Regions from separate parts of the Caldimonas taiwanensis NBRC 104434 genome, predicted to be linked through region 1. Evidence: riboswitches for the same ligand, from Rfam matches in the RefSeq annotation. Region 1 holds a riboswitch; the other holds the start of a gene.
The links. A riboswitch is a leader RNA that binds a small molecule or an ion and turns the genes downstream of it on or off. The one in region 1 is predicted to bind glycine.
Positions count from the first base shown of each region.

Region 2: it holds a riboswitch for glycine, as region 1 does, so the genes downstream of both, gcvT (glycine cleavage system aminomethyltransferase GcvT) here and CTA01S_RS00175 (D-amino acid dehydrogenase) in region 1, are expected to answer to the same signal.

Region 1 is NZ_BCWK01000001.1:29,403-41,146, reverse strand. It holds gene yidC (membrane protein insertase YidC) at 1-1,127, opposite strand, end outside; gene yidD (membrane protein insertion efficiency factor YidD) at 1,124-1,462, opposite strand; gene CTA01S_RS00210 (ribonuclease P protein component) at 1,459-1,938, opposite strand; gene rpmH (50S ribosomal protein L34) at 1,964-2,098, opposite strand; gene dnaA (chromosomal replication initiator protein DnaA) at 2,579-3,979, shown strand; gene dnaN (DNA polymerase III subunit beta) at 4,245-5,351, shown strand; gene gyrB (DNA topoisomerase (ATP-hydrolyzing) subunit B) at 5,436-7,940, shown strand; partial or broken gene CTA01S_RS16560 (YihY family inner membrane protein) at 7,956-8,791, opposite strand; glycine riboswitch at 8,932-9,029, shown strand; glycine riboswitch at 9,030-9,139, shown strand; gene CTA01S_RS00175 (D-amino acid dehydrogenase) at 9,204-10,481, shown strand; gene CTA01S_RS00170 (hypothetical protein) at 10,557-11,147, shown strand; gene CTA01S_RS00165 (NAD-dependent succinate-semialdehyde dehydrogenase) at 11,108-11,744, opposite strand, start outside.
Region 2 is NZ_BCWK01000030.1:973-12,716, reverse strand. It holds gene CTA01S_RS15250 (CoA transferase subunit A) at 1-278, opposite strand, end outside; gene CTA01S_RS15245 (LuxR C-terminal-related transcriptional regulator) at 372-941, shown strand; gene CTA01S_RS15240 (glycosyltransferase family 4 protein) at 1,034-2,038, shown strand; gene CTA01S_RS15235 (acyl-CoA thioesterase) at 2,074-2,493, opposite strand; gene CTA01S_RS15230 (SDR family oxidoreductase) at 2,509-3,291, opposite strand; gene CTA01S_RS15225 (electron transfer flavoprotein-ubiquinone oxidoreductase) at 3,546-5,231, shown strand; glycine riboswitch at 5,305-5,396, shown strand; glycine riboswitch at 5,407-5,527, shown strand; gene gcvT (glycine cleavage system aminomethyltransferase GcvT) at 5,585-6,709, shown strand; gene gcvH (glycine cleavage system protein GcvH) at 6,747-7,124, shown strand; gene gcvP (aminomethyl-transferring glycine dehydrogenase) at 7,196-10,090, shown strand; gene CTA01S_RS15205 (threonine aldolase family protein) at 10,098-11,147, shown strand; gene CTA01S_RS15200 (L-serine ammonia-lyase) at 11,172-11,744, shown strand, end outside.

The DNA of each region.
Region 1 (11,744 bases):
TTGCCCAGCAGGGCGTGGAGCTTGTCCAGCAGCCAGAACAAGGGCTTGGCCAGGATGGTGAACCAGCCGTAGTCCTTCACCAATTCCAGCCCGGGCGCCAGCGCGGCGAGCTTCTTCTCCTCTTGCGGGCCGACGAACAGCGTGGACTCGACACGGTGGCTCTGGCCGGCGGCCATCGGCGGCAGCGGCACCACCATGGCAATCGAGTACAGGTTGTCGCTCACCTTGGCGGCGCGGAACTCCCGCATCATGCGGTCGTGTCCCGGCACATTGAGCAGCCAGGCCGAGGCGAAATAGTGCTGCACCATCGCCACCCAGCCATTGTCGGCCGGCTCGGCCGTGCTGGCCTTGCCGCGCTCGATGTCCTTGAACTCCACCTTGTGGAACTTCTTCTGCTCGGTGTAGAGCGCCGGACCGGTGAAGGTGAAGTAGAAGGACGACTCGCCCGGGGGCGGGTTGCCATCGCGCACCAGCTGCAGATACAGCTGCGGCTCCAAGGTTTCATCGGCGCGGTTGATGATTTCATGGCGCACGCCGATGGTGTACTGCCCCCGCTGGAAGGTGTAGGTCTTGACATACTGCAGCCCACCGACCACCGGCGAGCTCAGCTTCACCTCCACACGGTCTTGCCCATCGGCCAAGCGACGCGGCGTTGCATCATCCACCGAAAAAGCCGTGAAGTGGTTCGGGAAGCTGCGACCGGCCTGGATCAAGCCCGTCTGCGCCAGATAGACCCGCTGGGCCGACTGGTCCATCAACACCACGTTGCGGCGGCGGTCCTCCTGGTCGGCGTAGTGCAACAACTCCAGGTAACTCAGCGTGCCGCCCTGGGTATCGATGCGCGCCTTGACCACGTCGGTGACGATCTCCAGCTGCTGCGACGCGGCGCTGCTGGCCGCTGGCGCCTGGGTGGCGATGCTGCCGGAGGCGCCCGCTTGCGCTGGCGCAGGCAATGCGGCGGCAGACGCGGCGCCCGACGGGGGCGGCGCCGAGGCGGCCTTTTGTTGGGCCACCGGCGTCGGCGAGAACATCGACGGCCGGCCGGTGTGCTTGTTCCAAGCATCCCACAGCAGGATGAGGGACATCGAGAACACCACCCACAGGATGGTGCGGCGCATATCGGTCATGGAGACGACTCGCTGTTGGAAGAGGAGCAAGGGGAGGAACGAGACGGCACGTCCGGGGCACGGCCAGCCTCGACGAGGCGGGTGAACCAGGGGGCCGACCGTGCCGGTCCTGCCGCTGGACGTTCGGGCACGGGGTCGTGCCCGCCCGCGCACCCAGGATGGCAGCGCAACACGCGGCGTGCGGCCAAGTAGCTGCCCTTTACCGCGCCATGGCGGTCCAAGGCTTGCCAGGCGTATGCCGAGCAGCTGGGCTCGAAACGGCAGTCGCCCCCGATCCAGGGGCTGAACAACACCTGGTAGGCACGCACCAAGGCCTTCAGGAGGGCCGCAATCATCCCGCCCTCCCGGCCCGCTGTCGCACCGCCGCCTGCATCAGGGCATCGACCTCGCTGCGCACCACCCGGCGCAGCGCTTTGGAGTCGGCACTGGGGAATCGTTCGCGATCGAAGGCGGCGCGCAGACGCACCACCCACATCCCGCCGGGCAAGGCAGGGGCATGGCGCGCGAAAGCCGCGTACATCTGCCGCTTCAACAGGTTGCGCGTGACCGCACGGCGGGCCCATCGCTTCGGAATCACCACGCCGACGAGCAGCTCGCGGGCCGCTGGTCGGAAGACATCCACAGGCAGCGCCCCCTCGGGATGCCCTCCTGTTGACAACTCGTCCGACAACTCGTCCGTGTTCGGCAGGTGATGCAGCACGAAATGTGGGCTGCGCGCTGCGATGGCCGAGGCACCCGCCCCCAGCACCCGCTCGAAATCGGCACGGCGCGACAGCCGCACCAGACGGGTCGAGGCTGCAGGCAGGACCAAGCCGGCGTTCGCCGCGCCGCCGGGATCAGACGGCCAGGCGCTTGCGGCCCTTGGCGCGGCGGGCATTGATGACCTTGCGGCCGCCCTTGGTCTTCATGCGCACCAGGAAGCCGTGCGTGCGTGCGCGGCGAACCTTGGAAGGCTGATAAGTACGTTTCATGATCGGATCCTCTCGGAGAATTCCGCCCGGGCCGAACAGCCTGGCGACACATCAACACCTCTGCAGAGCCCAGGCCCAGCCAGGGCTTGGGGTTTCCCGGCACCGGACAGGCCTGCGGCAGCTTCACGAAACGCCCAACCGACCCGGGATAGACCGATCAAGCCCCCCGATCAAGCCCCAGAAACGCTCCCAAGAAGCGCTCTGAGAACGCTCTGAGCCCCTCCTGTGGACTCTGTAAGCGCGAAGCGTCTCACACGACGCGTCTGCGCGAAGCGTCTCACACGCGTCTCAAGCAGGCCAACGAAAGTGCGGGAAACCCTCAATTACACCAAATGCAAGTTCGTCGGTCAATGGACCCTGCGCACCGACCCTGAAGGACCGAGGGGTGGATTCGAAGTCATTTTCTGTGGATAAGTCGTCCGTGCACGGCCGTGCAAGGCTAGAATCCGGCGGCTCTAGAAGAAAGTTTTCCACAATTCCATGAGCTCCGACTTGTGGCAGCGCTGCTGCGAACGACTCGCCGCCGAACTGCCCGAACAGCAATTCAACACCTGGATCCGGCCTCTGCCTCCAGCCCTGCTGACACAGGGCGAGGCCGGGCCAGTGCTGTCCGTGCGCGTGCCCAACCGCTTCAAGCTGGATTGGATCCGGGCCCAGTACGCCGCCCGCATCCAAGCCCTGCTGACCGAATTGCATGGCCAGCCGGTGCGCTTGGAGCTGTCGCTGGCCCCCCGGGACCCGATGCCGACGCGGCCGGTGGCGGCCGCATCGGCCCCGACCGCGACCCCAGCCGCCCCGGCGATGAACGGCGCGGTGGCCGCCAGTCCGGCCGTTGCCGCCCCGCCGCCGCCCCAGCCCTCGCGCCACCGGCTCAACCCCAACCTGACCTTCGACACCTTGGTGCCTGGCCGGGCCAACCAGATGGCCCGCACCGCCGCGCTGCACGTGGCCGGCGCCCCGGGCCAGATGTACAACCCGCTTTTCATCTACGGCGGCGTGGGCCTGGGCAAGACCCATTTGATGAATGCCGTGGGCAATGCCTTGCTGGCCGACCGGCCCGACGCCAAGGTGCTGTACCTGCACGCCGAGCAATTCATCTCGGACGTGGTGAAGAACTACCAGCGCAAGACCTTCGACGAGCTCAAGGCCAAGTACCACCAGCTCGATCTGCTGCTGATCGACGACGTGCAGTTCTTCGCCGGCAAGGACCGCACCCAGGAGGAATTCTTCAACGCCTTCGAGGCGCTGCTGGCCAAGCGTGCCCACATCATCATGACCAGCGACACCTACCCCAAGGGGTTGGTGGACATCGACGAGCGGCTGACCAGCCGCTTCGACTCGGGCCTGACCGTGGCCATCGAGCCTCCCGAGTTGGAAATGCGCGTGGCCATTCTGATCAAGAAGGCCGAAATGGAAGGCGCGCAAATGCCCGAGGACGTGGCCTTCTTCGTGGCCAAGAACGTGCGCGCCAACGTGCGTGAACTCGAAGGCGCACTGCGCAAGATCCTGGCTTATTCACGGTTTTCCCACAAAGAAATCAACATCGCGCTGGCCCGTGAAGCCCTCAAGGATCTGCTGTCGATCCAAAACCGGCAGATCTCGGTGGAAAACATCCAAAAGACGGTGGCCGATTTCTACAAGATCAAGGTCGCCGACATGTATTCCAAGAAACGGCCGGCCTCCATCGCCCGGCCCCGCCAGATCGCGATGTACCTGGCCAAGGAACTCACGCAAAAGAGCCTGCCCGAGATCGGCGAGCTCTTTGGCGGGCGCGACCACACCACCGTGCTGCATGCCGTGCGCAAGATCGGCAGCGAGCGCAGCAAGAACACCGAACTGAACCAGCAGTTGCACGTGCTGGAGCAGACCCTCAAGGGCTGAGCGCCCACCCTCCTTTTTTTCCGTTCGACTGCCACAAGGGGAACACTGTTGTCAAAGCACAAAGCTGGGGACAAGTTTCGAACAAGCCCTGTGTTGTCCACAGGCTGGCGTGTCTGCGCGAAGTTGTTGTCACTTCGCCCGCGTCGTTCCCCGACGGCAAGCCACAGGCTTGTCCCCGCTCCAAAGCCTTGATCGAACAAGACAAAATAGCGTTTTCCACAAAAAAACCGGCCCCCTACTACGGCTACCACCTCAAGAGGTTCACATGATTGTGTTGAAAGCACCCCAGGACCAAGTGCTCAGCGCTTTGCAGGCCGTGGCCGGCATCGTGGAGCGTCGCCACACCCTGCCCATCCTGGCCAATGTGCTGATTCGCAAGACCGGGGCGCTGGTCGAGTTCACCACCAGTGACCTGGAAATCCAGGTGCGCACCACGGCCGAACTGCAGGGCGATGCGGGCGACTTCAGCACCTCGGTGGGGGCGCGCAAGTTGATCGACATCCTGCGCTCCTTGCCGGCCGAGCAAGTGGTGTCGCTGTCAGCCCAACAGAACAAGCTCACCTTGACCGGCGGTAAGAGCCGCTTCACGCTGCAAACGCTGCCGGCCGAAGACTTTCCGCTGGTGCAAGAAGCCGCCGATTTCGGCCCCAGCTTCAGCGTGCCGCAGAAAACACTCAAAACCCTGATCGGGCGGGTGCACTTCGCCATGGCGGTGCACGACATCCGCTACTACCTCAATGGCATCCTGTTCGTGGCCGAAGGCCGGCAGCTCACGCTCGTGGCCACCGACGGTCACCGCCTGGCCCTGGCCCAGGCCACGCTGGAGGTGGAGATGCCGCGTCAGGAAGTCATCCTGCCGCGCAAGACCGTGCTGGAATTGCAACGCCTGCTCAAAGACGAAGACACGCCCATCGAGATGCGCTTTGCCGGCAACCAGGCCAAGTTCCTTTTCTCGGGCATGGAATTCGTCACCAAGCTGGTTGAAGGCAAGTTCCCCGACTACAACCGCGTCATTCCCAAAAACCACAAGAACAGCGTCGTGCTGGGTCGCGCCGCGCTGCTGGCCAGCCTGCAACGAGCGGCCATCCTCACCAGCGAGAAGTTCAAGGGCGTGCGCCTGAACATCGAGCCGGGCCTGCTGCGCATTGCCGCAAGCAATGCCGAGCAGGAAGAAGCCAAGGAGGACATCGAAATCGACTACGGTGGCGACACCATCGAAATCGGCTTCAATGTGACTTACCTGGTCGATGTCCTGGCCAACATGAGCCAAGACATGGTGAGAGTCGATCTGCAGGACGCCAACTCCAGCGCGTTGATCACCATCCCTGACGACGACGGCTTCAAGTACGTCGTGATGCCCATGAGGATCTGAGGCCCGATCGGCCCATTCCTCGTTGGACCCTTATCTCCCAATGCCCGCCATGAGCGGGCATGCATGTTTGAAAAGAGTTTCCTCATGTCTGACCCGACCTCGAGCCAAGAACCTTCCTCCACGCCTGTGGACGCAGGCGGCTATGGCGAAAACAGCATCCAGATCCTCGAAGGCCTGGAGGCCGTGCGCAAACGCCCTGGCATGTACATTGGCGACACCTCCGATGGCACGGGCTTGCACCACCTGGTGTTCGAAGTGGTGGACAACTCCATCGACGAAGCCTTGGCAGGGCATTGCGATGACATCGTCGTCACCATCCACACCGACAACTCGATCTCCGTGATCGACAATGGCCGTGGCATTCCCACTGGCGTGAAGATGGACGACAAGCACGAGCCCAAGCGCTCGGCTGCCGAGATTGCCTTGACCGAGCTGCATGCCGGTGGCAAGTTCAACCAGAACAGCTACAAGGTCTCGGGGGGGCTGCATGGCGTGGGTGTCTCCTGCGTGAACGCCTTGTCCAAATGGCTGCGCCTGACGGTACGGCGCGACGGCAAGGTGCACTTCATGGAGTTTCGCAAGGGCGTGCCCCAAGACCGCCTGATCGAGATGCGCGACGGTGTGGCCGTCAGTCCCATGAAGATCATTGGCGAGACCGACAAGCGCGGCACCGAAGTGCACTTTCTGCCCGATGACGAGATCTTTCAGCAGAACAACGATTTCCACTACGACATTCTGGCCAAGCGATTGCGCGAGCTGTCCTTCCTGAACAACGGCGTGAAGATCCGTCTGGTCGACGAACGCCACAACAAGGAGGACAACTTTGCGTTTTCTGGCGGGGTCAAGGGCTTCGTCGACTTCATCAATCAGGGCAAGAGGGTCTTGCACCCCAATGTCTTCCATGCCGTGGGGGAGAAGCTCAGCGAGCAAGGCACCACCATCGGTGTCGAAGTGGCCATGCAGTGGAACGATGGCTACAGCGAAAACGTCCTGTGCTTCACCAACAACATCCCGCAGCGTGATGGCGGTACCCACCTCACCGGCTTGCGTGCGGCGATGACGCGGGTGATCAACAAGTACATCGAAGACAACGAACTGGCCAAGAAGGCCAAAGTCGAAATCACCGGCGACGACATGCGCGAAGGCCTGGCCTGCGTGATCAGTGTCAAAGTGCCCGAGCCGAAGTTTTCCAGCCAAACCAAAGACAAGCTGGTCTCCAGCGAAGTGCGTGGGCCGGTGGAAGAAATCGTCTCCAGCAAACTCACCGATTGGTTGCTGGAGAACCCCACCGATGCCAAGATCATCTGCGGCAAGATCGTCGAGGCCGCTCGCGCCCGCGAAGCCGCGCGCAAGGCGCGTGAAATGACCCGCCGCAAGGGCGTGCTCGATGGACTCGGTCTGCCGGGCAAGCTGGCCGACTGCCAGGAAAAAGACCCCGCGCTCAGCGAGATCTACATCGTCGAGGGGGATTCGGCCGGCGGCAGCGCCAAGCAAGGGCGCGATCGAAAGTTCCAGGCCATCTTGCCGCTGCGCGGCAAGATCCTGAACGTGGAGAAGGCGCGCTACGAAAAGCTGTTGTCCAGCAACGAAATCATCACCTTGATCACCGCCTTGGGCACCGGGATCGGCAAAGACGATTTCAATCCCGACAAGCTGCGCTATCACCGCATCATCATCATGACCGACGCGGACGTGGACGGGGCCCATATCCGCACCCTGTTGCTGACCTTCTTCTACCGCCAGATGCCCGAGCTGGTCGAGCGTGGCCACATCTACATCGCCCAGCCGCCGCTGTACAAAGTCAAGTCGGGCAAGGAAGAGCAGTACCTCAAGGATGCCCACGAGCTCGACGCCTACTTGCTGCGCGTGGCGCTGAAGGATGCCCGCTTGGAAACGGGCATCGATGGCACGGTGCTCGAAGGCGAGGCGCTCGAAGCCTTGGCGCGTCAGTACGTGCTGGCCAACAACGTGATCGACCGTCTGGCCAATTGGATGGATGTGGAAGCCTTGCGCGCGCTGGCCGATGGCTTGGAGCTGCAACTGGACACGGCCGAGCAGGCGCACGCCTCGGCAGCGGCACTGAAGGCCGCATTGCACGATGCCGAGGTCGAGGCCGTGTACGACGAACGCACCGACAAGCAGATGTTGCGCATCAGCCGGCGACACCATGGCAATCTCAAGACCACGGTCATCAGTGCCGACTTCGTGCATGGCGCCGACTACGAAGCGTTGAGCACTGCCGGCCGCATGTTCAAAGGCTTGGTGGGCCCCAATGCCATCGTGCGCAAGGGCGAAGGCGACAAGCAGAAAGAAGCCCAGGTCAGCGACTTCCGCCAGGCCATGGCTTGGCTGATGCAGCAGGCTGAAAACAGCGTCACACGCCAGCGCTACAAGGGCCTGGGCGAGATGAACCCCGAACAGCTCTGGGAAACCACGATGGACCCCAAGGTGCGCCGCTTGTTGCGCGTGCAGATCGAAGACGCGATCGAAGCCGACCGAGTGTTCACGATGCTGATGGGCGATGAGGTGGAGCCGCGGCGCGAGTTCATCGAAAGCAATGCGTTGCGGGCGGCGAACATCGACGTGTGAGACGGCGGCAAGGCCCTAAGCCCGAGATCGCTCAGGCCTTGCGGCGCGGCCGCTGCCCCGGCCGCGTGCCGCGCGCAGGGACCCCAGATGCGCGGTCACCACCGCGGCGGCCAAGGTGACGGCCCAGGAGTAATAGATCCACAGCAGGAACACCGGGAACACGGCAAAGCTGCCGTACAAGGTGCGGTACGTGGGAAGCGCCAGCACGTAGGTCGCGAAAGCCTGTTTGCCGGCTTCGAGCCCGGCGGCGCCGAGCAAGCCGCCCAGCAGCGCCTCGTGCCAGCGCACCGGGGCATGGGGCACCAGGTAGAACAGCAAGAACAGCATCGCCAGGCTGAGCGCAGCCGGACCCAAGGTCCACAACACCTCGACCGCCGGCGGCCACGGGCTCAGCAGGCCTTGAGACAGGGCCAAGGCCCGCGAGGTGGCCCACAGACTCCACCCCAGCACCAGCGGGCCGGCGGCCAGCAGGGGCAGGTACAGCGCCAGGGGCGGCCTTGGCGCACCTGCCAGATCCGGTTCAGCGCGGTCTCCACCGTGAACATCATGGCCAGCGCGGCCACCAGCAGCAAGGCCGCGCCGCTCCAGCTCAGCCCATGGGCATTGTCGGCAAAGCGGCCGAGGTATCTCAGCACGGGCTGCGCAAGGTCCGCTGGCAGCAGATGCGGCAACCACAGCCCTTCGAGCGTACGCCGAAACGGACGCAAGGCAGGCACCAGCGTGAACAGCGCAAATCCCACGGCCAGCAGTGGCACCAGCGACAGCAAGGTGGTGAAACTCAGGCTGGCGGCCGCCTGGGCGAGCTGGGCGTCCTGCAGCCGCTCGAACAGTCTGGAGCGTGGCAAACGCATGGCATTCCTCGGGAAGTCTTCGTCGGGCGCGCGGCGGATTGTCCGAGAATCGAAGCCCGGTGAATGTCCGGACGCTCCGATGCCCGCAGCCCAACCCAAGGTTTCGGGCACAATCCAAGGGTGGCCGCCCGAAGGCAGCCATGGTGATGTCGGGAGAGCCTGCCTGTGCACATGCCCAGGCGGCGCCGAAGGAGCAACCGCCCCGGAAACTCTCAGGCCCCAGGACCGGCATCGCCCACCGACTCTGAAGAGCTGCCGGCCGTTCGCGTCGCCGGCCAGCACCGAAGGAGCAAGCGGGAGCCTCGCGCGCCTCCGTGAATCTCTCAGGTCCGCAACAGAGGGGGCGTCCAGGCTGCGGCACGTGGCCTGGGCTTCCCGCCTCGACGCGTGGCTTTGCCTGAGAGGAGCTCTCATGCCTTCGATTGCCATCATCGGCGCCGGCATCACCGGCGTCACCACCGCCTATGCCCTGGCCCGCCGCGGCTTGTCCGTGACCTTGGTCGAGCGGCATCGCTATGCCGCGATGGAAACCTCTTATGCCAACGGCGGGCAGTTGTCTGCCTCCAATGCCGAAGTGTGGAACCATGCCTCCACGGTGTGGAAAGGCCTGAAATGGATGCTGAAGGCCGACGCGCCCTTGCTGGTGCATCCGCGGCCGAGCTGGCACCAGCTGAGCTGGTTTGTGCAATTCCTGGCCAGCATGGCGCATTACCGTCGTCACACGATCGAGACGGTGCGCCTGGCGATTGCCGCACGGGAGCCTCTGTATGCCTGGGCCGATGAAGAGGGCATCGAATTCGATCACCGACGCGAGGGCATTCTGCACATCTATCGTGATCGGGCGGGCTTCGAGCATGCGCGGCGGGTTTCGGCCTTGCTGGCCGCCGGCGGTCTGCAGCGCCGCGCAGTCACGCCCGAGGAAATCCGGGCCATCGTCCCGACCCTGGCCGGCCGATACTTTGGCGGTTGGTATACCGACAGCGACACCACCGGCGACATCCACAAGTTCACCCACGGCCTGGCCGAAGCCGCGCAGCGCCGCGGCGTGCGCGGCCTGTACGGATGGGAGGTGCGGCGGCTGCACGCCCGCGACGATGGCGTGCACATGAGGCTGGCCGGTCCCGAGGGCGAGCAGACGCTGCGCTTCGATGGCGTGGTGGTGTGTGCCGGCGTGGCCAGCCGGGCCTTGGCCGCGCAGCTGGGCGACCGGGTCAATGTCTATCCGGTGAAGGGCTATTCGATCACCGTCAACCTGCTCGACGAGGCCAGCCAGGCCGCTGCGCCCACGGTCAGCCTGCTCGACGACGAGACCAAGATCGTGACCAGCCGATTGGGCGCGGACCGCTTGCGCGTGGCTGGCACGGCCGAGTTCGACGGTGAGAACCGCGACATCCGCGCCGATCGCATCCGACCGTTGGTGGACTGGGTGCAGCGCTGTTTTCCGGGGGTGTCCACTCGCAGCGTGGTGCCCTGGGCCGGACTGCGACCGATGATGCCCGACATGATGCCCCGCGTGGGCCGCGGCCGGCATCCGCGCGTGTTCTACAACACCGGCCATGGCCACCTGGGCTGGACGCTGTCGGCCGCCACGGCGCAGTGCGTGGCCGACCTGGTTCGACGAGCATGGCCCGATCCCGTCGCCGTGCCGGTGTCGGCGCGGCGCTGCGGGCCTGTCACGTCCTTGTCGTAAGCCCTGGGCACACTGCGCCGCGATGGCGTGGGGGCGCAGGCATCACCACACGCATCACATGGCTGGAGGCAAAGCATGTCGGGTGGGCCGACACATGGCATCCTGCGCAAGACGGCTCGGGGACGCGCCGTCTTGCAGGGCACATCGTTTCCCGGGACTTGGGCGCAACGGCAGTTGTTGGTCATGCTCGACGGCCGCCGAAGCCTGGCGGCCTTGGCGCCGATCATCGAGAGCCTGGGGCTCAAAGAGGACCAGGTGCGCGACTTGGTCGCCCTGGGGCTGGCCGAATGGGTGGTCGCACCTCCGCCCGTGCCGAAAAAACCCGGCGCTCCTCGGCCACGACCGCGCTCCTTGCACCTGGCCAAGATCTATGCGCTGGAGTTGGCCATACTGATGGCGCCCGATCACGAGCCCAGCCTGCGCGATGCGGTGCGCGCGGTGCATGACGAGCCCTCGCTGTGGTCCTGGATGCAGCTGGCCCGGGCGTGCGTCGCCCGCCAAGCGGGCGAGGCGCGCGCCGCCCTCTTTTGGTCTCAGGTGCAAGCCCAGTTGCCCGAAGGCCTGCGTGCGCCGGACGGCTGCAGCACGCAAGACGCCCGGCCTCCGTCCGGTGCCGAGCAGGTTTCTCAGACGTTCATCACGGCCACGGAACGCACGTTGAGGTAGGCTTCCAACGCCTCGGGGCCGCCCTCGGAGCCATAGCCCGAGTCCTTGACCCCGCCGAAGGGCATTTCCGCCGAGGGCATGGCCGGCATGTTGATCCACAGCATGCCGACCTCGATGCGGCGCGCGAGCAAGTCCGCGTTCTTCAGCGAGCGCGTGAAGGCATAGGCGGCCAGACCATAGGGCAGGCGGTTGGCCTCGGCAATGGCTTCGTCCAGCGTCTTGAACGAGCGGATCGCCGCCACCGGCCCGAAGGGCTCGTCGTTGAAGACGCGCGCATCGACAGGCACATCGGCCAGGATGGTGGGCTGCCAGAAATTGCCGCTGTGGCCGATGCGCTCGCCCCCGGCCAGCACGGTGGCTCCCTTGCGCACGGCGTCTTGCGTGAGCTCGGCCATGGCGGCCAGGCGTCGCGGGTTGGCCAGCGGGCCCATCTGCGTGCCTTCGGCCAGGCCGTCGCCCACCTTGAGACTTTGCGCATGTTGCGCCAGCGCCTGCGCAAAGTCGTCGCGCAGGCGCTCATGCACCAAAAAGCGCGTGGGCGAGATGCACACTTGGCCAGCATTGCGGAACTTGGCTGCCGCACTGACGCGCACGGCC
Region 2 (11,744 bases), on a different contig from region 1:
TCGCCGCTGAGGTACTGGCGCTCGAATTCCTTGTTCTCGCCCACATAGCTGGAGATCATCTTTTTGATCTGCCGCGTGGCCAGCAGCTTGCCCAAGCCGAAGCCGTCCACGCCAGCGTTGTTGGAGATCACGGTGAGGTTCTTCACACCGCTGGCCTGCAACGCGTCGATCAGGGCCTCGGGAATACCACACAGGCCAAAGCCGCCGACAGCCAGCATTTGGCCGTCCTTGACGATCCCTTTGAGCGCGTCGGCCGCACTGGGATAGATCTTGTTCATGCGAGTCTCCTTCGCAAGGGGGTTGGGACAAATCCACAGCGTACTACGTATCTGAATACGTAGAATCGCCTAAGCAGTCTCCTCGAGCTTGTGATGATGCCCGCACTTGCGTCCATCGATTACCGTGCCGCATTCGAGATGGCTCCCGTCGGTCTGGTGCTGTCACGCCATCGCATCATCGTCGATTGCAATCACGCGCTGGCCGAGATGTTCCGCACCTCGCGTGAAGCGCTGATCGGGCAATCGTTCCTGGTGCTCTATCCCAGCCGCGACGAATTCGAGCGCACCGGACGTCGCATCGAGCCCATTCTCGGGGCAAGCGGACGCTATGCCGATGAACGAATCATGAAGCGATCACCAGGGGATCCCCGGGGCGAGCTGTTTTGGTGCCACGTGAGCGGCCGAGCCTTCCATCGGGACACGCCGCATGCGGCGGGCATCTGGACCTTCGAGGATCTGTCATCCAAACGGCTTGTCACGCTGGAGCTGACCGGCCGCGAACGGGAGGTGGCCGCGTTGTTGATCGAAGGGCAGACCAGCAAGCAAATCGGTAAAGCTCTAGGAGTGAGCCACCGCACCGTGGACATCTATCGAGCGCGCTTGCTGCGCAAGTACCGGGCCAATACCACACCGGAGCTGGTGCAAAAGCTCATGGGGGGCTAAACCCCGTTTTTCTGTCATCGTCCTTCCGCGCGCTGTCACGACAGTGCAACGGCGATGGTCTCCAATCGAGTCGCCGTCGTCGCGGAGCGTGCATGAAGATCCTCATCGTCACGGATGCCTGGGAACCACAGGTCAATGGCGTGGTGCGAACGCTGAAAATGACCCGGCGCGAGCTGCTGGCCCTGGGTCATGAGGTGGAGGTGTTGTCGGCGCAGGGGCTTCCCACCGTGCCGTGCCCCACTGACCCGCAGATCCGCCTGGCGTGGATCTCCCGCCGCCGCATGGCCACTGTGATCGATGCCTTGAGCCCGGACTGCATTCACCTGGCCACCGAGGGTCCGCTGGGATGGCAGGCGCGGGCCGTGCTGCGGGACCGCGGGTGGCCATTCACGACCGCCTATCACAGCCGTTTCCCGGAATATGTGCATGCGCGCCTGCGCCTGCCGCCGGCTTGGACTTACGCGGCACTGCGTCGTTTCCACAACGCCGGGGTGGCCACGCTGGCGCCCACCCCGACCATCGTGGCCGACTTGCGCGCCCGCGGCTTCGTCCACGCCAGACTCTGGTCTCGGGGGGTCGACTCATCAATGTTCACGCCGCAGGGTCCACGGCTGCCGCGCGGACCCGCGCCGGTCTTTTTGTATGTCGGGCGTCTGGCGGTGGAAAAGAACATCGACGCCTTTCTGAGGCTGGACCTTCCTGGCGCAAAGTGGGTGGCCGGTGATGGGCCGCTGCGCGCCAGGCTGCAAAGTCAGTACCCCGGGGTGCGTTGGTTCGGAATCCTCGATGGTCCGACGCTGGCCCAGCTGTACCGCACGGCCGATGTATTGGTCTTTCCCAGTCTGACCGATACCTTCGGATTGGTGATGGCCGAGGCCATGGCCTGCGGGACACCGGTGGCGGCATTTCCAGCGCCGGGGCCGATCGACGTGGTAGGCCAGTCTGCCGGTGGCGTGCTCGACACCGATCTGCGCGCGGCGTGCCTGCGCGCGTTGGCCTTGCCACGCGAAGCGGTGCACGAATATGCCCGCCGCTATTCCTGGCGCGCCGCAACAGAACAGTTCGTCGCCGCCCTGCAGCCGCTTGAGCCAAGGTAGTCGCTGGCAGCCCGCAGTCGCAGGCATGCATGACTTCAGCTGACGGCTGCCCTCAGCCAGTCCGGCATCGGCACCGAGGTCTGCCGCGGGAAGTCCACCCACACCAGGGTCGCGCCTCCGGCCGCATCGATCTGGCCGGGGCAGTCGGTACGCTCGAGCGTGATGAAGGTGTCCACGCTGCTGCGACCAGGATTGGCCACGTAGTGACGGGCCAGCAACGTGCCTGGAAAGGTGATCTGGCGATAAAAGTTGCAAAAGGCATTGACGATGACCGGCCCCGTGCCGCGGGGGTCGGGCGCGCCGCCCAGCCGATGCAACCAATCGATGCGCACTGTTTCGAGATAGCGAAAGTACGCAGCATTGTTGACATGACCCATGGCGTCCATGTCGCCCCAGCGGATAGGAATCAGCATCTCATGGACGAGCTTTTTGTGCTCGGGGATGTCGATACGCATGTCCGAGCCGATCCTTTAGAGGGCGAAACCGTCATCAGCGGCGATCACGGCCCCATTGATGAAATGGCTTTCGTTGGAGCAGAGCATCACGAGCAAAGCATCCAGGTCTTTGGGCTCACCGAGGCGTTTGCGCGGCAGCATTGCGATGAGTTTTTGACCTTGTTCGGTCTGCCAGTGATGGTGGTTGATCTCGGTGTCGATGTACCCGGGACAAATGGCATTGACGTTGATGCCGTACTTGCCCCACTCCAAGGCCATCGCACGAGTCATGTGGATGACGGCCGCTTTGCTCATGCAATACACGCCGATCTGGCCGAGCACCCGCAGGCCCGCCATGGACGCGATGTTGACGATGCGGCCGCCGATGAAGGTGCCTGGCGCAGCACCGCGCGCGCGAGCCAGCATGCGCTTGCCGACCTCTTGAGCCACGAAAAAGGCCCCGCGGGTGTTGGTGTCGAAGACGTAGTCGTAGTCTTCGGGCGTGACATCCACCAGCTTCTGAGTGGTGCTCACGCCAGAATTGTTGACCAGGATATCGATCGCCCCCACCTCGGTCTCGGCATGGGCCACGGCCGACCGGATGCTGTCGGTGTCCGTGACATCCATGCCCACCACATGGGCATCTCCTCCCAGGGCCTCGATCTCCGAGCGCAGGGTTTTGAGCCGCTCGACCCGACGGCCCGCGAGCACGACGGCTGCCCCGGCGCGAGCCAGAGTGCGGGCGAACTGTTCGCCCAAACCGCTGGATGCGCCGGTGATCAAGGCCACACGGCCGGATAAGTCGATGCTGTAACTCATGCGGGCCTCTCGGAAATGTGTGAAACGGGCTCGAAACCCGGGAACCCCAAGCATAACGAGACCCCGAGGCCGGTCCAAGCCTGTCGCACGGCCGACAGCGGCGCCTCGAGCGCCTGCGCTAGAGTGCACTGTCGAGCATCGAATCGAACGATCGTTCGATTTTCCGCCGCAACCCGATAGAATCCTGGTCATGCGGGGTGGACGCGTCGGCATCCCCCCAGGCGACCCCCTATCCATTCAAAGAGGAAGACACGATGACTGCGCAAGAGATCCTGGAGCAGTACGGCCCGCGCGAATCCATGGAATATGACGTCGTGATCGTCGGTGCCGGCCCTGCAGGGCTGGCCACGGCCATCCGGATCAAGCAGCTGGCCGCCCAGAAGAACCAGGACATATCGGTCGTGGTGCTGGAGAAAGGCTCGGAGCCAGGGGCCCATATTCTGTCGGGCGCGGTGATGGATCCTCGCGCGATGAACGAGCTGTTTCCGAACTGGAAGGAGCTGGGCGCACCGCTGAACCAGCCAGTCACCGCCGATGATGTGCTCACGCTCACCGAGAGCGGTAGCACGCGCATTCCAGACTTTTTCGTGCCACGCAACTTCCACAACAAGGGGTGCTATGTCATCTCGCTGGGCAAGGTGGTCAAATGGATGGCCGAGCAAGCCGAAAGCCTAGGGGTGGAAATCTTTCCAGGGTTCCCCGCGGCCGAAGTCCTGTATGACGAGCAAGGCCGCGTGCGCGGCGTGGCCACCGGCAATATGGGCATCGGCAAGGATGGCAAGCCCACGGATCATTTCCAGCTGGGGATGGAACTGCTCGGCAAATACACCATCTTCGCCGAGGGCGCACGCGGGCATCTGGGCAAGCAGCTCATCGCTCGCTACAAGCTCGACGAGGGCAAGGATCCGCAGACCTATGCCATTGGCATCAAGGAGTTGTGGGAGATCGACCCGGCCAAAGCCAAGCCGGGCCTGGTGGTGCATACGGCCGGCTGGCCCATGGATGATCAGACCTTCGGCGGGGGTTTCCTTTATCACCTCGAAGACAACAAGGTCACGTTGGGTTTCGTGATCGGGCTGGATTATCAGAATCCCTGGCTCAGCCCCTTCGAGGAGATGCAGCGCTGGAAGACGCACCCGGCCATCCGCGCGCACATCGAAGGTGGCAAGCGCTTGAGTTATGGCGCTCGTGCCATCAACAACGGCACACCCCAAGCCCTGCCCAAGACCGTGTTTCCTGGCGGCGCCTTGGTGGGCTGCGATGCGGGCTATTTGAACGCGGCGCGCATCAAGGGCAGCCATGCCGCCATCAAGAGCGGCATGCTGTGCGCGGAGGCTGTGTTCGAGGCCGTCACGGCCGGGCGTTCGGGCGACGAGCTGAGCGCCTACCCCGAAGCCTTCGAAAAGAGCTGGTTGTATGAGGAGTTGCAGCAGTCACGCAACTTCAAGCATTGGTTCAAGAAGGGACCGCTGGTGGGCAAGCTGATGACCGGCGTGGAGCAGTGGTTGCTGCCCAAGCTGGGGATTCAGAGCCCCCCTTGGACTTTGCATCGCGATCAGCCCGACCACGTGTATCTGAAGCCGGCCGACCAGTGCGAGAAGATCGTCTACCCCAAGCCGGATGGCAAGCTCACGTTCGACCGGCTGTCCTCGGTGTTCGTGAGCAACACCAACCATGAAGAAAACCAACCGGCTCATTTGACGCTCAAGGACTCCAGCGTGCCGGTTGCGATCAACCTGGCGCGGTTTGCCGGGCCCGAGAGCCGTTACTGCCCCGCTGGCGTGTACGAGTTCGTCAAGAACGAGGACGGCAGCGACCGGCTGCAGATCAACGCTCAGAACTGCGTGCACTGCAAAACCTGCGACATCAAGGATCCGACGCAAAACATCGTTTGGGTCACACCGGAAGGTGGTGGTGGGCCCAACTATGCGGGCATGTGATCCCCCGCGTCGACCAAGTCACGGAAAAAATGGCGGCGCCAAGGCCGCCATTTTTCTGTCGGGTGAATTACACTGACATCTGTCAGGAGAGAGCCCCCTGGTGGGGCCGCCGAAGGCGCAGGGCGCAAGCCCGAACGCTCAGGCACCCAGGACTGACAAGCGCCTCGTGGACGAGGCGTTCCTCACTGGAGAGAGGCTGGGCGACCGTGGTCACCCAGCCCACCGAAGGGGCAAGCCGCTGCGGCTGAAACAGCCAGGCGGCCAATCTCTCAGGTAAAGCGGACAGCGAGGGCAGCACGTGCCGGACCGATTGTCGGGACGGCGGGTTCGCATCACAGCCCCAGGAGATCGCCATGTCCGCCCAAGTCTCGACGCCCGCGCTGCTGCGCACGCCCCTGTATGCCCTGCACCGAGAGCATGGCGCCCGCATGGTGCCTTTTGCCGGCTACGAGATGCCGGTGCAGTACGAGGGCATCATCGCCGAGCACCGGCACTGTCGGCAAAGTGCAGCCTTGTTCGACGTGTCTCACATGGGGCAGATTCGTTTGTCCGGGGAAGAGGCCGCCCGCGCCCTGGAAACGCTGGTCCCGGTGGACGTGGTCGATCTGCCCGTGGGCAAGCAACGCTATGGCTTCTTTACCAATGCCAGCGGCGGCATCCTCGATGACCTGATGATCACGCGCCGGGAACACGATCTGCTGCTGGTGGTCAACGCGGCCAACAAGCAAGCCGACCTGGCGCATCTGAACACCCATATCGGTCACCGCTGCACGGTGCAGTCTCTGCCCGACCGGGCCCTGCTGGCCCTGCAGGGCCCGCTGGCCGTGGAGGCCCTGGCCCGTGTGAATGCCGACGTGCAGCGGCTGAGCTTCATGACCGGCGATCATTTCACACTCGCTGGCAAGACCTGCTATGTGACCCGCTCGGGTTACACCGGCGAGGACGGTTTCGAAATTTCGGTGGCGGCCGAGGACGCCGAGGCCCTGGCCCGCGTGCTGCTGATGCAGCCCGAGGTGAAGCTGGCCGGTCTGGGCGCGCGCGACACCTTGCGGCTGGAGGCGGGTCTGTGCCTGCACGGTCACGACATCGACCCGCATACCACGCCGGTGCAAGCCGCGCTGAGCTGGGCGATCTCGAAGGTACGCCGCCCTGGCGGCGCGCGTGCCGGCGGCTACCCCGGCGCCCAGACGATCGAGTCTCAACTGGCTCAGGGGGCCTTGGTCAAGCGCGTGGGCCTGGTGGGCCTGGAGCGGACCCCGGTGCGCGAAGGGGCCAAGCTGCTCGATGCGGCCCGGCACAATGCCGGGCACGTCACCAGCGGCACCGTCAGTCCTACCTTGGGCGTGCCCATCGCGATGGGCTATTTGCCCGTGAACCATGCAGCCACCGGCGCCATCGTGCATGCCGTGGTGCGTGAGAAGACGCTCCCGATGCGCGTGACGCCCCTGCCCTTCGTGCCGCACCGCTACCACCGCTGATCCACTTGCTCCATTTCATTCCTCCGAGGAGTTCTGCATGACCGTCAAGTACACCCCCGACCATGAATGGATTGAACTCGATGGCGACGAAGGCGTGGCCACCGTCGGCATCACCGCCCATGCGCAGGATGCGCTGGGGGATGTGGTCTTCGTCGACCTGCCCGCCGTGGGGGCCGAGTTCAAGAAAGGCGAGGTGGCTGGTGTGGTGGAATCGGTAAAGGCCGCCGCCGATGTCTATGCGCCAGTCAGCGGTCGCGTTCTCGAGGTCAATGAGGACCTGCGGGCCGATCCATCGCTGGCCAATTCCGATCCTCTGGGTAAGGGCTGGTTCTTCAAGATCAAGCTGAGTGATTTGGCCGAGTTCGATGCCCTGTTGGACGCGCCGGCCTACGACGCCCTCCTCAAAAACACCTGAGCGCTGCCTTCGCCGGCGGCCATCGGCCTGCGCAGGCACCGCCGGCGCGTGACTTTCTTCGCCCCAACGCCATGCTCATGTCTGCCCTCACCCCTTTGAGCGACCTCGAAGCTCACGATGAATTCGTGGCCCGCCACATCGGCATCGATGCCGCCGATGAACGAGCCATGCTGTCGGCCATCGGCGCAGCCTCCCGCGAAGCACTGATGGATGCCTTGGTGCCCAGCAGCATCCGCCGCAGCACCCCGATGAAACTGCCGGCACCCGTGCCGGAGGCTCGCGCCCTCGAGGAGCTCAAGGCCATCGCCGCGCGCAACCGGGTGCTGCGCAGCCACATCGGCCAGGGCTACTACAACACGCACACGCCGGCGGTCATTTTGCGCAACGTGCTGGAAAACCCCGCGTGGTACACGGCGTATACCCCGTACCAGGCCGAGATTTCGCAAGGGCGCATGGAAGCTCTGGTGAACTTCCAGACCATGGTGTGCGACCTGACGGGCATGGCCATTGCCAATGCCTCGATGCTGGACGAGGCCACCGCCGCCGCCGAAGCGATGACGCTGGCCGCCCGGGTGGGCAAGAGCAAGAGCACCGTCTTTTTCGTTGCCGAAGACGTTCTGCCACAGACTTTGGAGGTGGTGCGCACGCGCGCGCGGCCGCTGGGTCTGACGGTGGTCACCGGTGCGGCCGAGCAGGCCGCCCAGACGGACTGCTTCGCCGCGCTGTTTCAGTATCCCGGCGTGACCGGACGCATCATCGATCTGCGCCCGCTGATCGATGCGGTCCATGCCCGCGGGGCCTTGGCCGTCGTGGCAGCCGACTTGCTGGCCCTGACGCTGCTCACGCCACCGGGCGAACAAGGCGCCGACATCGTGGTGGGCACGACGCAGCGCTTTGGCATGCCCATGGGCAACGGCGGACCGCATGCCGCCTACATGGCCACGCGCGACGAGTTCAAGCGATCTCTGCCGGGCCGGCTGGTGGGCGTGAGCGTGGACGCTCATGGCCATCCGGCCTATCGGTTGGCGCTGCAAACCCGCGAGCAACACATCCGCCGCGAGAAGGCCACGTCCAACATTTGCACGGCCCAGGTGCTGCCGGCCGTGGTGGCCAGCATGTATGCGGTCTATCACGGCCCCCAGGGCCTCAAGCGCATCGCGCAGCGGGTGGCCAGCTACACCGCCGTGCTGGCCCAGGGTCTGGCCAGCCTGGGCTGGGCCCTCACGCACGAGACGGCCTTCGATACCTTGGAGGTGCGCACTGGAGAGCACACGGAAGCCTTGATGGCCGCGGCCGTGGCCGCCGGCATGAACCTGCGCCGCGCCAGCCCAACGACCATTGGCATCTCGCTGGACGAAACCACGACACGCGAGCATGTGCAGGACTTGTGGCAGGTTTTCGCCCAGGGCCGTCCTCTGCCGGCTTGGGACACGGTCGAAAAAGGGGTCGCGGCGCTCATCCCAGAGGCGCTGCGCCGCACCAGCCCCTACCTGACGCACCCGGTGTTCAACACGCATCACTCCGAGACGGAAATGCTGCGTTACTTGCGCAGCCTGGCGGACAAAGATTTGGCGCTGGATCGCACGATGATCCCCTTGGGTTCGTGCACGATGAAGCTCAATGCCACCAGCGAGATGATTCCCATCACCTGGCCGGAGTTCGCGCAGATCCACCCCTTTGCGCCGCAAGACCAGCTCCAGGGCTACGCGCTATTGAATGAGCAGTTGTGCCACTGGCTGAGCCAAGCCACGGGCTATGCCGGTATCAGCTTGCAACCCAACGCCGGCTCGCAAGGCGAATATGCTGGGCTGTTGATCATCCGGGCCTACCACGAGGCGCGTGGCCAGGGACACCGCAATGTGTGCCTGATTCCGGAATCGGCCCATGGCACCAATCCGGCCTCGGCCCAGATGGCGGGCATGCAGGTCGTGGTCACCCGGTGTGACGCCGACGGCAATGTGGATCTGGACGATCTACGAGCCAAGTGCGAGCAGTACAGCGAGCGCCTGGCCTGCGTGATGATCACCTACCCTTCGACCTACGGGGTCTTCGAAACACGGGTCAAGGAGCTGTGCGAGTTGGTGCATGCCCATGGCGGACGCGTCTATGTGGACGGTGCCAACATGAATGCCCTGGTCGGCGTGGCCGCCCCGGGCGAGTTCGGCGGCGATGTGAGCCACCTGAATTTGCACAAGACGTTCTGCATTCCGCATGGCGGCGGCGGCCCCGGCGTGGGCCCGGTGTGCGTGGTGGCCGACCTGGTGCCCTTCCTGCCGGCGCACCGCAGCGCAGGCCTGGGGCACGAGTCGCAGGTGGGGGCCGTCAGCGCCGCTCCCTTGGGCAATGCGGCCGTGCTGCCGATCTCCTGGATGTACATGCGCATGATGGGCGCCGAAGGCCTGAAGGCTGCCACCGAGACGGCCATCCTGAATGCCAACTACATCGCCGCACGTTTGGATGGCGCCTACGAACTGCATTTCAGCAGCAATGTGCCGGGCATCAAGGGAGGGGGCGTGGCCCATGAGTGCATTCTGGATTTGCGCCCGCTGAAGGAAACCTCCGGCATCACCGCCGAGGACGTGGCCAAGCGCTTGATCGACTATGGCTTTCATGCGCCCACACTGAGTTTTCCGGTGGCCGGCACGTTGATGGTCGAGCCCACCGAGAGCGAGTCGCTGGCCGAGCTGGATCGCTTCGTCGAAGCGATGCTGGCCATCCGTGAGGAGATCGCCAGAGTCGAGCGGGGTGAATGGCCGCGCGACGACAACCCGCTGAAGAACGCGCCGCACACGGCCGAGAGTCTGCTCAAAGCCGAGTGGCACCACCCCTACACCCGCGAAGAGGCCGCCTACCCGCTGGCGCGCCTGCGTCGGCAGAAATATTGGTCGCCGGTGGGTCGGGTGGACAATGTCTATGGCGATCGCAATCTGTTTTGCAGCTGCGTGCCGTTGAGCGAGTACCGATAACGCCGTCATGAAACAGCAATTCGCCAGCGATAACTATGCAGGGATGTGCCCGGAAGCCACGCACTGGTTCATGCAGGCCAATGCGAGCGGACACCAGCCCGGCTACGGCGAGGACATCTGGACCCAGCGCTCCACGGACAAGATCCGCGAGCTCTTCCAAACCGACTGCGACGTTTATTTCGTCTTCAATGGCACGGCGGCCAATTCGTTGGCCTTGGCCGCGATGTGCCAGAGTTACCACTCGGTGATATGCACACCGGTGGCCCACATCGAAACCGATGAATGCGGCGGGCCGGAGTTTTTCTCCAACGGATCCAAGCTGCTGCTGGCCGAAGGTGAAAGCCCGTCGGCGCGCCTGGGCAAGCTCACGCCCGACGCGGTCGAGCAGTTGGTGACCAAGCGCAGTGACATCCATTACCCCAAACCCAAGGTGGTCAGCCTGACGCAAGCCACCGAATTGGGCACGGTCTACACCGTGGAAGAGGTGCGCGCGATCTCGGCCATCGCCAAGCGGCGCAAGCTCAAGCTGCACATGGATGGCGCACGCTTTGCCAATGCGGTGGCCGCCTTGGGCTGCCACCCCAGCGAGATCACTTGGCGCGCGGGGGTGGACGTGCTGTGCTTCGGTGGCACCAAGAATGGCCTGCCCATTGGCGAAGCCGTGGTGTTTTTCGACCGAGAGCTGTCCGAGGACTTCGCCTATCGTGTCAAGCAGGCCGGCCAACTGGCTTCGAAAATGCGCTTCATCTCGGCACCTTGGGTGGGACTGCTGGAAAACGACGTGTGGCTGCGCAATGCCCGACACGCCAACGCCATGGCGCAACGCCTGTACGAGGCCATCCGGGACGTTCCCGGCGTGCAAGTGCTGCATCCACCGCAGGCCAACTCGGTGTTCGTCCAGCTGCCAGCGCCGGTGATCGAGGGCTTGTACGCGAAGGGCTGGAAGTTTTACCAGTTCATCGCCGGTGGTGGTTGCCGCCTGATGTGTGCCTGGGACACCACGACCGAAGCGGTGGATGCCTTTGCCGCCGATGTGCGGCAGCTCTGCCAGGTCTGACCTTCCCCCTGCCGCAACCCGACCATGGCCGTCTCGGTCTTCGACCTGTTCAAGGTGGGCATCGGCCCGTCGAGCTCGCACACCGTGGGCCCGATGCGTGCGGCACGGATGTTCATCGAGCGGTTGCGGCAGGAGGGCAGGCTCGATGCCGTTGCACGCGTGCGCTGCGAGTTGTACGGCTCGCTGGGGGCCACGGGCAAGGGCCACGGCAGCGACAAAGCCGTGCTGCTGGGGCTGGCCGGCCACGAGCCCGATACCGTGGACGTGGACCAGGTGCCCTCGATGCTGGCGGCCATCCGCCTGGAGCGCAAGCTCGTGCTGGGAGGCACGCATCCCATCACGTTGGACGAAGCCGAGGACCTGGTCTTCCTGCGCCGGCAGAGCCTGCCGTTTCATGCCAACGGCATGCGCTTCCTGGCCTACGACGCCAGCGGCACCGAGCTGGCTGCGCGCATTTATTACTCGGTAGGAGGGGGCTTCGTGGTCAGCGAAGACGTGGCCGCCGACGGCAGCCGTCAAAAGCGCATCGCGCCGGACACCACCGTGCTGCCCCTGCCCTTCCACAGCGCAGCCGAACTGCTGGCGCTGACCCGACGC